One region of the Lysinibacillus sp. BNK-21 genome, then DNA from elsewhere that is predicted to be linked to it. Evidence: riboswitches for the same ligand, from Rfam matches in the RefSeq annotation. Region 1 holds a riboswitch; the other holds the start of a gene.
The links. A riboswitch is a leader RNA that binds a small molecule or an ion and turns the genes downstream of it on or off. The one in region 1 is predicted to bind cobalamin.
Positions count from the first base shown of each region.

Region 2: it holds a riboswitch for cobalamin, as region 1 does, so the genes downstream of both, cobT (nicotinate-nucleotide--dimethylbenzimidazole phosphoribosyltransferase) here and ACMGGO_RS19910 (ABC transporter substrate-binding protein) in region 1, are expected to answer to the same signal.

Region 1 covers NZ_JBLQTS010000001.1:3,947,963-3,956,249, forward strand. Annotated here, with positions in the region: gene ACMGGO_RS19900 (adenosylcobinamide amidohydrolase) at 1-1,045, opposite strand, end outside; gene ACMGGO_RS19905 (FecCD family ABC transporter permease) at 1,042-2,043, opposite strand; gene ACMGGO_RS19910 (ABC transporter substrate-binding protein) at 2,040-3,008, opposite strand; cobalamin riboswitch at 3,145-3,328, opposite strand; gene ACMGGO_RS19915 (acyl-CoA dehydrogenase family protein) at 3,386-5,053, opposite strand; gene ACMGGO_RS19920 (long-chain-fatty-acid--CoA ligase) at 5,055-6,557, opposite strand; gene ACMGGO_RS19925 (MerR family transcriptional regulator) at 6,550-6,939, opposite strand; gene argS (arginine--tRNA ligase) at 7,172-8,287, opposite strand, start outside.
Region 2 covers NZ_JBLQTS010000001.1:3,273,862-3,282,148, forward strand. Annotated here, with positions in the region: gene ACMGGO_RS16840 (ABC transporter substrate-binding protein) at 1-643, opposite strand, end outside; gene ACMGGO_RS16845 (CotD family spore coat protein) at 1,197-1,502, shown strand; gene glnA (type I glutamate--ammonia ligase) at 1,601-2,935, opposite strand; gene ACMGGO_RS16855 (MerR family transcriptional regulator) at 2,991-3,368, opposite strand; gene ACMGGO_RS16860 (aminotransferase class I/II-fold pyridoxal phosphate-dependent enzyme) at 3,523-4,776, opposite strand; gene ACMGGO_RS16865 (trimeric intracellular cation channel family protein) at 5,118-5,723, shown strand; gene cobT (nicotinate-nucleotide--dimethylbenzimidazole phosphoribosyltransferase) at 5,775-6,830, opposite strand; cobalamin riboswitch at 6,921-7,097, opposite strand; gene ACMGGO_RS16875 (response regulator) at 7,515-8,287, opposite strand, start outside.

The sequences.
Region 1 (8,287 bases):
GAGCTGTTGGTACTGCTGTTAGCATAACAACAGTATTTGTAGGTGAAAAATTTCCCCTTTTTAAAAATTCTTTAACTTCTCGTTTCACATCGCTGATGACATAATCACCAGGAACTGAGCGATTTAATAAGCAATTATGCCAGCCAATACCTGGGTTATGAACTGCAGAAGATACGGTCTTCAGAGGAAGCTCTGATTGAAGTTGGATATATTGTTCAGTTATCGTAAAGTGCTCTTTTTTGATGACAGCTCGCTGTTGATAGTCTGTAGCTGCGGGCATCATTGTAATTTGAGGTTTTGGTATTTCAGGGTGAGCATATGTAGTCACCCGTGCTTGATAAACTTCTTCAATTTGGGAGGCAATTAATACTTCATGTGGTGCACCAAGTGCTCTCATTTGTCCGCTTTCCATTAGCAATAATTCATCACAATAAAGAGAGGCTAAATTCATATCGTGTAGTACCATAACAACTGTTAAACCGCACTCCATGGCTTCCTTCCGCACCATATCTAAAATTTGACGTTGGTGGGCAATATCTAAATGATTAGTTGGTTCATCCAGTAATAGTATTTCTGCAGTTTGAGCTAAGGCTTGTGCTACAAATACTCTTTGTTGTTCACCACCAGATAAAAATTCCATCGGTGTATGCTCATATCGCTTTACACCTGTTTGAAGCATTGCATGTTGAACTGCCTTCTCATCTTGTGCAGACCAACTCGAGAAAAAGCCTGTTTGATGCGGGTAGCGCCCCAGTGAAACTGCCTCTCTCACACTGTTCGAGAAAGCATTTGCATGTAGCTGTGGTAATACAGCCATTTTTTTCGCCAAAGCACGAGCATTATAAGAAAGAATATTTTGTCCATCAATCGAAATGGTTCCAGCAGTAGCTGGTAAAATACCACTCATTACTTTTAATAATGTGGATTTCCCGCTACCATTCGGCCCTAGAATGCCAAGAATTTTTCCTTTTTCAACAGTAAAACTAATGTCCCTGACGATTGGTACATCTTCATAGCCACCTGATAGATGTTCAACAACAATCATGCCCGTACCCCCTTGCTTCTTCGCTGCTTATAAAAAATATAGGAGAAAACAGGTGCTCCAATAAATGCCGTAATAACACCAATTGGTAGCTCTCTTGGCACAATGATTGTTCGTGCTACTAAGTCGCAAATAATGAGTAATGTTGCACCATTGAAAAAAGATAATGGTAATAAGTGGCGATGATCAGAACCCCAAATCATCCTTGTCATATGCGGCACCACTAATCCTACAAAGCCAATTGTGCCAGAAACCGCTACAGCTGCTCCAGTTAGCATGGAGCCACCTGCTAATATCAAATATTTACTGCGCTTCACATTAACACCTAAATGTTTTGCTCGCTCTTCACCATACAACAAAACATTTAGTTCTCGTCTTTGTGTCCATAGCATAATTGAACCTACAATCACAAATGGAATGATCATTTGGACATATGGCCAACCACGCATCGAAACAGAACCAAGTAGCCAGCCTATTACCTGACGTAATTCTTCACCAGATAAGGCAATCATTAATGAAATAAGGGAACCTAAAAATGAACTAAAAATAACACCTGTTAATATCAACGTTTCCATTTTTAATGAGCGGTCTACGAGTCTAGCAAAGCTCATAACAACTACCATCGTGATGATAGCACCAATCATACTGAAAATTGGCAGCGCATACAAACCGACAACAGGTATAGAAATACTAAAAAAGATCGTTAAAACAGCACCAACAGAAGCCCCTGATGAAACCCCTAGTGTATATGGATCTGCTAATGGATTTTTTAATAAACCTTGGAAAGCTGCTCCAGCAATAGCTAGAGATGCGCCTACTAGTCCCGCTAATAACACGCGAGGCAAACGAATTTTCCAAAAGATATTGGCGGCTGTTTCATCAACCGCCTTATTCCACAATACTTCTAATGGAATATGAACCGAGCCTATCGCTACGCCACACCAGATGCTAATAAGAAGAAGCGTACATGTTAATGTATAGGCTAGTGCTATTTTTTTCACTTAAATACCTCAGGATAGATTGCTTTTGCTAATTCTTCTAGACCTTCAGCTAAACGTGGCCCTTGACGACTTGTCGTACTTTCATCTACCTGCACAATCGCATTATTTTTTACGGCATTAATCGTATCAAAGCCCGCACGTTTTGGTATTTTCGTTAAAATATCTGGTACATAATGATATGTCACCACGATGACATCTGGATTTTTTGCGATAATTTGTTCTGCATCAATTTTATACCAATTATCGCCATCTACAGCTACATTCTCTGCATTGATCATTTCAAGCATAGCGTTCATAAATGTACCATTGCCAGCTGTATAAATATCTGGCTCATCTGATGCTTCAACTAACACTTTTTTGGGTTCAACATCCTTGACTTTAGACAAAACTTCTTCTACTTTTGCCTTCATATTAGCGACAATTTTTTCTGCCTCTGGTAATTTCCCTGTAGCACGTCCAAGTTGCTCAATTGTTGTATATGTTTCATTAAAGTCTTGTGCATTTTTTACAACAAATACTTTCAAACCTGCTGATTCAAGCTGTGCAATAGCCTCTTCTGAAAGAGACATGCTAGATTCGTGTGAAAAAACGATATCTGGTTTTAAGGCAATAATTTTTTCAATATCGTATTCCATACCGCCAACCTTATCCTTCTCAGCTGCCTCTGGCGGATAATCGTCGTTGTCCGTAACACCAACTATTTCATCATTTAAACCTAGTCCAAAAAGGATTTCAGTATTACTTGGAATAAGTGAAACAATTTTCTCAGGAGGTGCTTCAAGTGTAATGTCCTTACCAAGGGCATCTGTTATCGTCATTGGGAATGTTGCTTCATCCACCTGTGCTGTTTCTTGCTGTGTTTGCTGCTCGTTAGATGGCTTGTTATCTTTTGCTTCCTGCCCACAAGCAGCTAGCAAGCCTACTGCTAAAAATGCTGATAATCCTATTTTCCAAAATTTCTTCATGTGAATCCTCCTTCGTTGATCCGTGCGACATTTCGCTTTATTCTACATCAAAATAAAACCCCTCATCTTTGATCGATGAGGGGGCAAAATCGCACCAAAAAAACTGATACAAAATCCACCACCCTATCCTCGTAGGTTGTCATGTCGTTATAAAGGCAGGTCTCCTGGCTAGTGCTACTTGCGATTTTTCAAGCCTTCCCGAAATCTTCAGTGGCATCATTTGAAAAAACTCACACTTACAGTGGCGGGACCGCATCGGAATTACACCGATTTCCCTTTTCACTTTACTTAAGTAAAGAACCTTTATAATATTCAGTTGATTTCATTATACATGAAAATGAAAAAAGTCGCCTCCATTCAAGACGACTCCCCGGCCATTATACAATTTCAGAAAAGTATTGGACTGTTTTCATTTGAGCACCCATTTCTCTTAATGACCATGTCTGTTCTAAATAAACGTCCGCTAGTTTTTCATATTTCCCACCAAATTTATGTGCCCACTCAACCGCTATGACACTTTCATAAAGGTGAGCCATTTTTTCCGCCATACCCTTAGATTCAAAAGTTTTCGTTGCCTCGTCTAAAGCGCTAAAAATTTGCAGTTTCACAGACATATTCGCCAATTGTTCTTTAACGATTTGTACTAGTGAGCTGTCAGCTAATTTGTCTAATCGTTCCTCCATCTCCTGTACAAACAGTTCATGAGCATGAAACTTATCTACTAAACGAATGAGTTCTAAGGCCAAAATATTAGCCGTACCCTCCCACACCGTTAACACTTGGGCGTCTCTTAATAAGCGGGGCGTTACAAAGTCTTCTATATAGCCATTACCTCCGTGTAATTCAATTGCCTCACTAGCATAATGAACAGCTTGCTCTGCTGTTTCCTTTTTCATAATGGCAATATATAAACGATTCATAATAAGATCTTGCTGAGTTCCCTGTCCACTTGTCACTTTATCGTATAATTGGATAAGATCAAAAACTGTCGCTACTTCCACGTGCAACTTAGCTGCAAATTTCCCTAAAGTATCCTGAATCATAGGGTACTGTGTTAAGGGCTTGCCAAATGCATGTCGATTGCTTACATAATGTTTTGCCTCTAAGAAGCCGCGACGCATAATACCAATTGAAGCGACTGCATTACAAATTCTAGAGAGATTTAGTGCTTCTAGCATATAATAAATCCCTTTATTTTGCTCCCCTACAACATAGGCAAGTGCACCATCAAATTCTACCTCACCAGAGGGAACTGCCCGAACGCCTAGCTTATCTTTCAGTCGGCGAATACGTAAATGATTTGTTGTTCCATCTTCTTTGCGCCAAGGAACTGCAAACAATGTTAAGCCTTTGGAACCTGCTGGCGCACCTTCTAGTCGTGCTAATACCATCGCTACACCACACATGCCCGCATTGGATGCAAAATATTTTTCACCATATAGACGATAAGCAGTGCCATCCTTTCTCGCCTCCACCACATTTGCACCTACGTCAGAGCCCCCTTGACGTTCTGTTAAAAAGGTCGCACCTTCATATAAATCTGTGTCACCTGTTGCACACACATGTGGTAAAAAACGCTGCTTTACCTCTTCATCTGCATAATGATCTAATAGATAGGCAGTTGCCATTGTCAATGTTACTGGACAATAAAAACCGGGCTCTGCATGTGATAGCAAATAACCTTGTGCAAAGCTATAAACATAATTCCCCTTGTGTCCTAGCTGCGGAATATGCTTGTGTACATAACCTACAATCCCAGTATTATATGTCTCTTCAATCGTTTTTTTATAGCCATCATTAACCCAAACCTCTGATATCTCTTCACCATAGGCATCATATCTTTGAAGGCGAGGCTCACCCTGTCGATCTGTATGCTTTGCCCTCGCATCAATATCACCTGCACATAGCTCACCAAAATCTGTTAACTCTCGTTGGGCATAGGATAAAAACTCTTTATCTAACATCATTTCCACTATTTTTTGAAGCGTGTCATCTTCAGTAAAAAAGTTCGTAGTACGCATTGCTTCTTGTTGTAATACTTTCATGCTATCTCACCTCTTGCCCCTTTAAATTTTGTTTTAATATTTTGCCTGATGCATTGCGTGGTAGCGCTTCTACTTTTTCAAAAATACGTGGTATTTTAAACTTTGCAAGATGCTCCTCTAAATAAGCTTTCAAAGCTTCCTCATGGATGTCTTGTTTAGCAGAATACACCGCCTTTACAGTTTCCCCCCATTGCGGATGTGGTACACCAATTACCGCAACCTCGAATATACCTTCAAAGCTCAATAAACAATCTTCAATTTCTTTCGGATAAATGTTGACACCTCCCGAAATAATGACATCCTTTTTACGATCTACGATCCAAATAAAACCATCTTCATCCTTGCGAGCTAGATCTCCGGTTTTTAACCAACCATCAATAAAGGCTTCATTAGTAGCTACTTCATCCTTATAGTAGCCAAGCATGTTGCCCTCACCCAACAAGACAATTTCCCCCACTTCGCCTACATTTACATCTTCTCCACTGTCATTCACAATACGCAACTCTGTACCAAGTGGCGCCCGCTGACCAATACTTCCTGCCTTTGCTTCATGCTCCTTGCCAAATAATAATGAGCCACTTGGACCTGCCTCTGTTAATCCATATACACAAGTCAAATTATTTGTGCGGAATGCCTGCTGAATGAACCGAACCTCACTTTGAGATAACGGTGCCCCACCATAGACCCACCATTTCATAGAAGACAAATCTGCCGAATGTAGCCTTGGCAGTTGTGCCGTTAATAAATAAGCAACAGGTGCACCAAAGAAATGTGTTGTTTTCTCCTTTTCAATGGAATCAATGAATAAATCGGGTGTAAAAGTTGGTGTTAATACATTTGTTGAGCCTACCAATACACCCGCCATTAAAAATAAATGTAATGGTGCAGAGTGTGTTAATGGCATCATAAGCAAAATACGGCTCTCAGGCTTTACCTCCATTTCAACAGCTATCATTTGCGCCACTGTTAAAATATTACGGTAGCTAAATAACACACCCTTTGGTTTTCCTGTCGTGCCAGATGTATATAAAATCGTGGAAGGGTCATCCTCTTGTAACTGACAATCAATTGTTTGTGTACTAGCATTTTGAAGCATTGATTCATACTGATGCCATCCCACTTTTTCTTGACCTGTTTTAATTTTTAACGGAATACCGGCTAGCTGTTCAACTGCTGCAAAAATAGCCTCATGTACGACAATTGCCTTCGCCTCGGCATGCTGCGCCACGTACTCTACTTCTTGCAATGTAAACTTCGCATTGACTGGCACAACGATCGCTCCAATACGCTGAATAGCAAAGTAACTGACAACAAACTCTAAAACGTTTGGCATAAAAATTAAAACCTTATCCCCCTGCTTTACTCCCTGCTCTAGTAAAGCATGACTAAAACATGTCACCTGCTTATCTAAATCTTGGTAGGTTACTCTTCTGCCATGACAAATAACGGCTTCATTTTTCGGATACTTACGGGCATTACGTGCTAATAAATTGGAACTATTCATCTTGCATCTCTCCCTTTAAAGTCGCTAATTTTTCGCTAAACATGCCATGCATTTGTTGTAACTCATGCTTCATCTGCGTCAGCTCAGCTATTTTACTGTCAATCTCTTGAATTTTTTGTTCCCCGTATTCAACCGTTCGCTCTAATTGCTGAATTCCTGAGCGATCAAAATCAAATAGTAAAACCATCTCTTTGATTTCCTCTAAAGAAAATCCGTACCGCTTGCCTCTGAAAATAAGCTTGAGTTTCGCCAATTCTTTTTTGGAAAAGGTTCGTTGGTTGGTAGATGAACGATGGGGGCAAAGAAGCCCAAGTTCCTCATAATAACGTATTGTCCGCGTAGACACATTAAACTCCTTTGCTACCTCCTGAATCGTCTTCAAAACCATCTCCCCTTTCCTAATTGGCAACAGTATACCATTGACGTTAACGTAAACTTCAACAAAATTTTCGGAATTAACAGAAAAATAAAGTTTGGGACAGCTAATTTCCCACGGTTTATCCGTTTCTTTTGTCTTTCTATCCAACACATTCGGAACTTTATCTCTCATATTTAGCCTTCTATCCATTAAAAAAAGCCCCTAACACTTTTCATGTTAGGAGCCTAAAGTTTAATTACATTTTTTCAGGTGCAGATACGCCGATTAAACGTAATGCGTTCGCAATTGTTGTGCGGACAGCCGTAATTAATGCTAAACGAGCCTCTGTTAACTCTTTATTTGAAGCATCTAATACTTTTTCTGCATTATAGAAGCTGTGGAATGCAGCTGCTGTTTCTTGAATATAGTTTGCGATACGGTGCGGTGTGCGGTGTTTCGCTGCTTCCGCTACCACTTTCGGGAAATCACCAATCTTTTTCAGTAAATCAATTTCCTTTTCTGCTGTTAATAAATTGAGATGTTCTGTTGTAGCAGCAAAGCCTTGTTCATTTGCTGAACGTAAAATAGATGAAATACGTGCATGCGCATATTGTGCATAGTACACAGGGTTTTCATTAGATTGTGATACTGCAAGGTCAAGATCAAAGTCCATATGAGAATCGCCAGCTGTTTTTACAAAGAAGTAACGAACTGCGTCAAGACCAACCTCTTCTACAAGCTCACGCATAGTTACTGCATTCCCTGTACGCTTAGACATCTTGAATTTTTCACCGTTTTTATAAAGCTGAACCATTTGAATAACTTCCACTTCTAACGTATCTCGATCATAACCAAGTGCTTGAATCGCTGCTTTCATACGTGGAATATATCCGTGATGATCAGCTCCCCAAATATTGATTAATTTATCGAAGCCACGGACAATTTTGTCTTCGTGATAAGCAATATCTGGTGTTAAATACGTGAATGACCCATCATTTTTAATTAGCACACGATCTTTATCATCACCAAATGTTGTAGAGCGGAACCAAGTAGCACCATCCTCTTCAAACACATGTCCATTAGCTTTTAATTTATCTAAAGCTACTTCGATTTTCCCGTTTTCATATAGAGACGTTTCAGAATACCAGACATCAAAATTTACACGGAAGTTTGCTAGGTCTGTTTTTAATTTATCTAATTCTAAAGCTAAACCGTGCTGACGGAAGAAGGCAAAACGCTCATCATCTGATTTTGCTAAAATTGCATCCCCATGCTCTTTTGCTAATTTACCCGCAATATCAATAATATCTTGCCCATGATAGCCGTCTTCTGGCATTTCAGCTTCCATTCCTAATGCTTGTTTATAACGAGC
Region 2 (8,287 bases), 670 kb from region 1:
CAGAGACATGGAATGGCCATTTATCGCCAAGCTTCTCTTTGATTTTTGTTTGGAAATCAGCTACTCGTGTATCCCAATCGCCAAGTAATTCATTCACCTTATCTTCTTGATTCATTGCTTGACCCATCATTTCAGCTGTTCCTTTGAAATCGAAAACCGTTTCATGAGCAACTGTTGGTGCAATCTGCGATAACTGATCATAAATTTCTTCATGACGTACTTTAGAAGCAATAATTAAATCTGGTTTAAGCTTTGCAATTTCTTCAAGGTTTGGTTGTGTTTCTTGTCCTACAATTGCAACGCCATCAAGCTCATTCTTCATATAATTATAAACAGGCGCTTCTGCCCAAGATTCTACTACCCCAACTGGTTTAATGCCCATAGCAACTGCAACATCTGTTGCGCCTTGATATAGTGTAACGATTTTTGTAGGTGTGCCTTCAATCGTTGTAGTACCCATTGCATGTGTAATCTCACGACTAGAAGATTCTGATTCAGTGTTGCTTTCTTCTGCTTTGTCGTTCTCTTGTGAACTACTGGAGTTCGATGTTTTCTCCCCACATCCAACTAATAATAACGTGAAGGTTAATAGTAGTGTGAAAAGTATAAAAAAGTTCTTTTTTTGCAGTGATAATTTTGGCATACATTTCCTCCTAAGAAATAATCGACAACGATAATCATTATCAATTAAAGAGTATACTGTACGATTGTTTTATTGACAATATCTATTTTTTCAAAAAACATACTTTTTTAATAAAAAGTTTTACATTATGACGCTAGGAAGAACGTTATTTGAAAAACCTATTCATCGTGTTGAAAACCAAGCATTTGGATGGTTGTTAGACTCATTATCTTCACTTTGAAAATATGTGCTATTTTGTTCACTACTGTTAGACATGAAAGAAGTTTTGCAGCATGATCAGGGGAGGATCATCGCCCTTTGGAAAGGACGATGATGGAACGGAAAACGCCTCGCCCTGCGAAATTGCTTTTCCTGCCGTTGACATCATCATTTTCAACAATATGTCATGCTTTCATTTCACTCAAAGACGTAGGCAAATTGATTATAGATTTTCTACTATTTTAGTTACTTGTTAGATTTACCTATGCATTAATAGGCAAATAAATAGACCCTATCGACGTATATCTCATATCTTAATAATGAACTACAACTTATCAAAACAGGAGGTAATAACATGTTTCAACGAAGACGCCATCCGGCAAAAGGTCCTCACTGCTGTCCGCCACAAATGATGCCAATGCAATATGATCCACCACAATTTTTACCACCAGAGCAATATGTACGCACAAATTATATCCATACAGTTGTTCCACACGTACAACCTGCACATGTTACAACAGTGAACAAACATATGATTGATCATCAGTATTATTTCCCATGCACAGAATCTGTCGTGAATGAATGCTGTGAAACACATACAATGTGCGGTATGCCACCTAACCCTTGCCATATGCCACACCATCATAAACATATGCGCTAATACTAAAATAACGATGGGGTTGTCATATGACCCCATCGTTCCTAATATGTTCAGAAAAAAACCGAGTACCCTTTATCAGGCACTCGGTATCTTTATGATTAATACATTTTTAAATATTGATCGCGTTCCCATTGATGAACAGTTGTACGGTACATATCGAACTCGATTTCTTTTGCTTCTTTAAAGTTTGCATAAATATGCTCACCTAATGCTTCCTGTGCTACTTGATCTTTAGCAAGTAATGTTAGTGCATCATCAAGTGCTGCAGGTAGGTTTTCAATACCATTTGCTTGACGCTCTTCTTCCGACATCACATAGATGTTGCGGTTAATAGCAGCAGGTGGTGTTAGGCTTTGACGAATACCTTCAAGACCTGCTTCTAAAATAACAGCCATCGCTAAATATGGGTTTGCAGAAGGGTCTACAGAGCGTACTTCAACACGAGTTGAAAGGCCACGTGCAGATGGAATACGAATTAATGGTGAACGGTTTTGTGCAGACCATGCTACATAACATGGTGCTTCATAACCTGGTACTAGACGTTTATAAGAGTTAACTGTTGGGTTTGTTACAGCTGTGAAACCTTGTACGTGTGCAAGAACACCCGCCATGAATTGCATAGCTGTTTCAGAAAGACCTAATTCTGTAGATTCATCATAGAACGCATTTTCTTTGCCTTTAAATAGTGACACGTTAAAGTGCATACCAGAGCCTGCTTCACCAAATAGTGGTTTTGGCATAAATGTAGCGTGTAAGCCATGTTTACGAGCGATTGTTTTAACCACTAATTTGAATGTTTGGATGTTATCACATGCAGTAACAGCATCCGCATATTTAAAGTCGATTTCGTGTTGTCCTGGAGCTACCTCATGGTGTGATGCTTCAATTTCAAAGCCCATTTCTTCTAGCTCTAACACGATATCACGACGGCAATTTTCACCAAGATCTGTTGGCGCTAAATCGAAATAACCACCATGGTCATTTACTTCTAATGTTGGTTCGCCTTTTGCATCTAATTTGAATAAGAAGAATTCTGGCTCAGGCCCTAAATTGAAGCTTGAGAAGCCCATTTCTTCCATTTTTTTAAGAATTCGTTTTAGGTTGTTACGTGGGTCACCAGCAAACGGTTCGCCTTTCGCAGTGTATACATCACAGATAAAACGTGCTACTTTCCCTTTTTCAGAAGTCCAAGGGAATACTACGAAAGTATCAAGATCAGGATATAAATACATATCAGATTCTTCGATTCGAACGAAACCTTCAATAGATGAGCCATCAAACATCATTTTATTTTCCAGTGCTTTGTCTAATTGACTTACAGGAATCTCAACATTTTTGATAGTGCCAAGAATATCTGTAAATTGTAAACGAATAAAGCTTACGTTTTTTTCTTCGATGAGACGTTTAATGTCCTCTTTTGTGTATTTACCCACAGTTTTCCACACTCCTATAATTTGTCTAGCTTTTATGTTTACCCTACTCTATTTATTAATAGAATCGAGATAAATCCCCTCTTCGGATGGACGATTTTTGCATGCGCTGTGCTTGACGCATTTCTTCGCGCATAATTTGGCGTAATTCTGAATCACTTAAATCTTGCTCATCAGTTGTTGCAACAGGATTTTTCTTTTTAGCAAATATTTTTTTAATCTTCGCCATATTCATACCCTGTTCTAAGTAATCTTTAACCTCAAGCAATGTGTCGACGTCATTTAGTGAAAACATACGTCGATTGCCTTCTGTTCGGTGCGGCTCAATTAAATGGTGTTCTTCATAATAACGAATTTGTCTTGCCGAAAGCTCTGTTAATTGCATCACGATACTCATCGATAATAACGGCATAGTTCGTCTAATTTCACGACTCATTTAAGTCCTCCTCCAATACCCGCTTATCATATAACGAAATTTTTTTACTGTCAACCAACCATGTAAGGTTATCTAACATGGTTGGCACTATTTTTTTCAATTCGATTAAAAATTGTAAAAAACTATTCATATTTAGGCTTTATCTATTGTCTTGTTATGCTTTTTGAATGGCTTGAACCGCACTGCAAATAGCAAATTTTACGTGTTCGTATGTTAGTCCGCCCTGGATAAATGCTGTATATGGAGGTCGTATTGGGCCATCCGCTGTTAGCTCAATGCTGGACCCCTGAATAAATGTTCCAGCTGCCATAATGACATCATCTTCATAGCCTGGCATATAGGCTGGTTCAGGAGCATAATGGGCATTTATCGGTGAGTTCGCTTGTATTTCACGACAAAAGTCAATCATTTGCTGTGCTGTTTGGAACGATACTGATTGAATTAAATCTGTACGCTTCGCGTGATAGCTTGGAGAAGTGCTCATGCCGATTTCCTCAAGCATTGCAGCTGTAAATATTGCCCCTTTTAGTGCTTGCGATACAACATGTGGTGCTAGGAAAAATCCTTGATAAAAATCACCTAGTGTATTTAATGTGGCCCCCGCTTCTGCTCCAATACCTGGAGATGTCATACGATAGGCACATTTCTCCACTAAATCTGCTCGGCCAGCAATATAGCCACCAATTTTAGCCAAGCCTCCACCTGGATTTTTAATGAGCGAGCCTGCCATTAAGTCAGCACCGACCTCTGTAGGTTCCTGCGCCTCTACAAACTCGCCATAGCAGTTATCTACAAAAATAATAGCTTTCGGAGCTAATTTACGTACCTTTACACACATTTCTGCAATTTCTTCAATTGTAAAGGATGGACGTGTGGCGTAGCCTTTTGAACGCTGAATCGCAATCATTTTGGTTTGTGCTGTAATGGCCTCTTCAACACCTGCCCAATCAATAACCTGATTATCTAGTAAATCCACATGTCGATAACCGATTTTATAATCTTTCAGTGAACCTGTATCTTTATCACCACCATCGACAATGGATTGCAATGTATCATATGGCTGACCAGAAATATAAAGCAGCTCATCACCAGGACGCAAAACACCGAATAGACTAAGCGTGATTGCATGTGTGCCTGAAATAATTTGTGGTCGGACTATGGCTGCCTCTGCACCAAATACCTCCGCATAAACACGCTCTAGATTATCGCGCCCCTCATCATCATAGCCATAGCCGTTTGATGGGTGTAAATGATAATCACTTACTTGATGCTTTCTGAAAGCTGCTAGCACCTTCTGCTGATTGTAGAACGCCATTTCTTCTACATTGGCATGATAAGGCCGAACTTGCTCCTCTACTTTTGCCGCTAACGATAGCGTTTCTGTTGATAAATTTGATGTAAACGTCATTCTTTCTTCTCCATTTCACAATGTCTCGCATTTCAATCAGTAAGATTTATTGACTATCTAAATTGACTTCAATCACTCTAGAATTCCCTAACCAACTACTGGTATATGAACGCTTTTGACGAATGTTTTTCTTTATTTTAATCACATTTTATCAATTTGTATGTGCACCTGTAAAACTTGCCTATTGTTTCTAAGAGGATTTTACGCTAAGCTAATGTGCGGACTCATTTCAAGATGCGTATTTAATGACCGATTTTGGCTATTAAATTCATAGATTCTGTTACGTAAAAAGTCTTTTAACTTTTAATAAAGTTTATTTATTGATAGAAGGGGTGAAAGGGATGGCTTGGGAGGTTTTTAGTATTATAGGAACAATTGCCTTTGCTATTTCTGGGGCAATTATTGCCATGGAAGAAGAATACGATTTATTCGGTGTATATATACTTGGTATTGTGACTGCTTTTGGTGGAGGAGCTATCCGAAATTTACTCATTGGACTACCTGTCACAACACTTTGGGGACAGGATATGATGTTTCAAATAGCGCTTGCTGCGATTACGATATTCTTTATTTTTCCGCATCATCTGATTCAACATTGGCATCGTTGGGGTAACTTCACAGATGCGATTGGCTTATCAGCATTCGCTATTCAAGGCGCACTCTATGCTGTTAAGCTTGATATGCCAGTAAGCGCAGTCATTGTAGCTGCTGTTTTGACAGGTTCAGGTGGGGGTATTGTACGAGATTTATTAGCTAGAAGAAAACCATTAGTTCTCCGTGATGAAGTTTATGGTGTTTGGGCAGCTCTTGCAGGATTGCTAATCGGATTCGAGGTTTTTACAGGAGACATTTTCCTTTATATTTTATTCGCAGTGATTACAGCTTTACGTATTCTTTCCTATATGATGAAGTGGCGCTTGCCATTACGAAAGTTAAATCGTGCATAAACACCATTCAGCCAATGACCAAAAATTAAGTCATTGGCTGTTTTATTGTTTTTATCTTTTTAACAACTGCATTGATTCTTCTAAAGTCGCCATGTTTTTCATCATCGAGCAAGCTGCATCTAAAATAGGAAAGGCTAAGGCTGCTCCAGAACCTTCGCCTAAACGCATATTCATGTGCAACATTGGTTCAATGCCTAGTAAGGCAGCGGCAATTTTTGCCCCTGGTTCCTCTGAAGCATGGGAAGGAATGATATAATCGATTACTTTTGGTTCGAGCTTATAAGCAATGAGGGCTGCTATAGTTGAAATAAATCCATCAATGACAACGGGTTTACGATGGGCAGCAGCGCCAAGAATAATACCTGTCATCGCCCCTATCTCTAACCCTCCAACCTTAGCCAGAACATCAATAACATCATTTGGATTAGGCTTATTTAAGGTAATTGCTTTTTCAATAACTGCTGCTTTATAGGCAATGCCTCCTTGGCCTACTCCTGCACCAAACCCCGTTACTTCGATAGGGTTGCATCCCGTTAAAACAGCTAATATCGCAGCACTTGGTGTTGTATTGCCGATGCCCATTTCTCCAGTCCCAAGTACATCAGCACCTTTTATGATTTCCTCAGTGGCCACACGGATTCCTACTTCTATCGATTGAATGGCTTCTTGTTTGGCCATAGCTGGACCATGTGCCATGTTATCTGTACCATATTTAATTTTATGAATAATGACACCTGCATCAAGTGGAATATCTTCTTTTACACCCACATCTACTGTGACCACCTTTGCATTGGTAATCCCCGCAATCGCACAAACGCCTGTACCCCCCTTAGGAAAATTTAATGTTTGAAAGACCGTAACATCTTGTGGATTCGTGGTTACACCTTCCTCGTAAACACCATGATCTGCAGCACAGACAATCATCACTTTTTTGTCGACCATCGGATATAATTGTCCTGTTATACCAGAGAGCTGTACGGCAAGTGATTCTAGTTTACCTAAGCTACCTGGGGGCTTACAAAGCGCATCAATCCGCTTTCTAGCTTGCTCCATACTTTTCATATCAGCCCCCTGAATGTTTTGAATTGTGTCTTGTAATAATTGCATGATTATTTCTCCTCTCGTTCTCATAAGACAAAATAAAAAGTCTGTAGTTTATTGTCATGACAAATAAACTACAGACTTTTCCATCATCTATATCTTCTATAGCATGTAGGCAGGTCTCCTGGCTCAAGTTCAACACCTCATAGTACCTTCCCAGCAATTTGCTAGTGGCATACACTATGAAATTCCCTTATACAGTGGCGGGTCCGCTAAAGCTTTTCACTTTATTCCCTATTCTCCCTAATGGGCACCTATTGCTTTTATGTAATTTCTTTTAATTTACTACAAAGCTTTCTTGCTATCAATACGAAACAATTAAAGTAAAGTATTTTTATTTGGAGCTATTTCACATAGTTCCTATAACTATTGAATAGAAACCAATATTGTTAGCGAGTCAATATAGTTTAAAATGAATACACTTTGCCCCTTCAAATGACTATTCTCAAAAAAAGATGAGCCTATACCGGGATGGCTAATGCCAAACATAAGTAAAAGAATAGATTTAACATCGATATACATGATTTAAAATTTACTAGTTACTAAAGTCTGAGAAATAACATTGTTAAAGAAAATTGCAGAATTTTTTTAACAAGCTCTTTTAACACACACAATTTGTCAACTCTCTTCTGGTTCCTACTTTCTACGTGTTTAGCCTATAAAGAACGAATCTACAGTACATCATTCTTTCTATTTTTTTATGGATCGATATTTAGCAGGTGTCATACCAACATATTTTTTAAATACTTTACTAAAATATTCTTCATTGCTATAACCTACTAATAAAGCAATTTCATTATTTCTTTTATCACTATAATCTAATAGCTGCTTAGCTTTGTTAATTCTAAGTTCATTTAATAGGTGGATAAAATTTTTATCAATGCTTTTTTTTATTAATATACTTAAATTTGCTTGGCTTTTGTTAAAGATGTTTGATAAATAATTCAAATCTAGTTGCGGATCATCAAAATGCGTATAAATATAATCGACTATTTTTTTACCTAAATTATCCCTATTGCCATGTAAGTTAAGTATTTTATCGACGAGTGGCATGATATAGTTATTTACTATTTTTGATAAATTGGCTTCTTTAATCATTTGATGTTGGATACCAATTATTTTTTGAGCGCGATGATATGTTTCCAAGCAATTGAAATAGATGCTATATTGTAATAAAAACATAATCATGATTTCTAACCTCTGCTGAAAATCAATATTTATATTTTGTAAAACCACAATAAATTCTTTTAATTTTAATTCATCTGTAAAGATTTGATTATCAAAAATGGATTTTCTTTTATTTAGCACAGTGCTATCAGTATTTAGATGCCTCTTTAGAAGCAACTCCAGCACAGCTTGATTTAAATCATGTAAGTCTTTTTTTGGAAGAACAATATGATTATGCTGACTATATGACAATACAAAATCGGTATTCATAATCTCAATATGTTCCCCAAAAATAT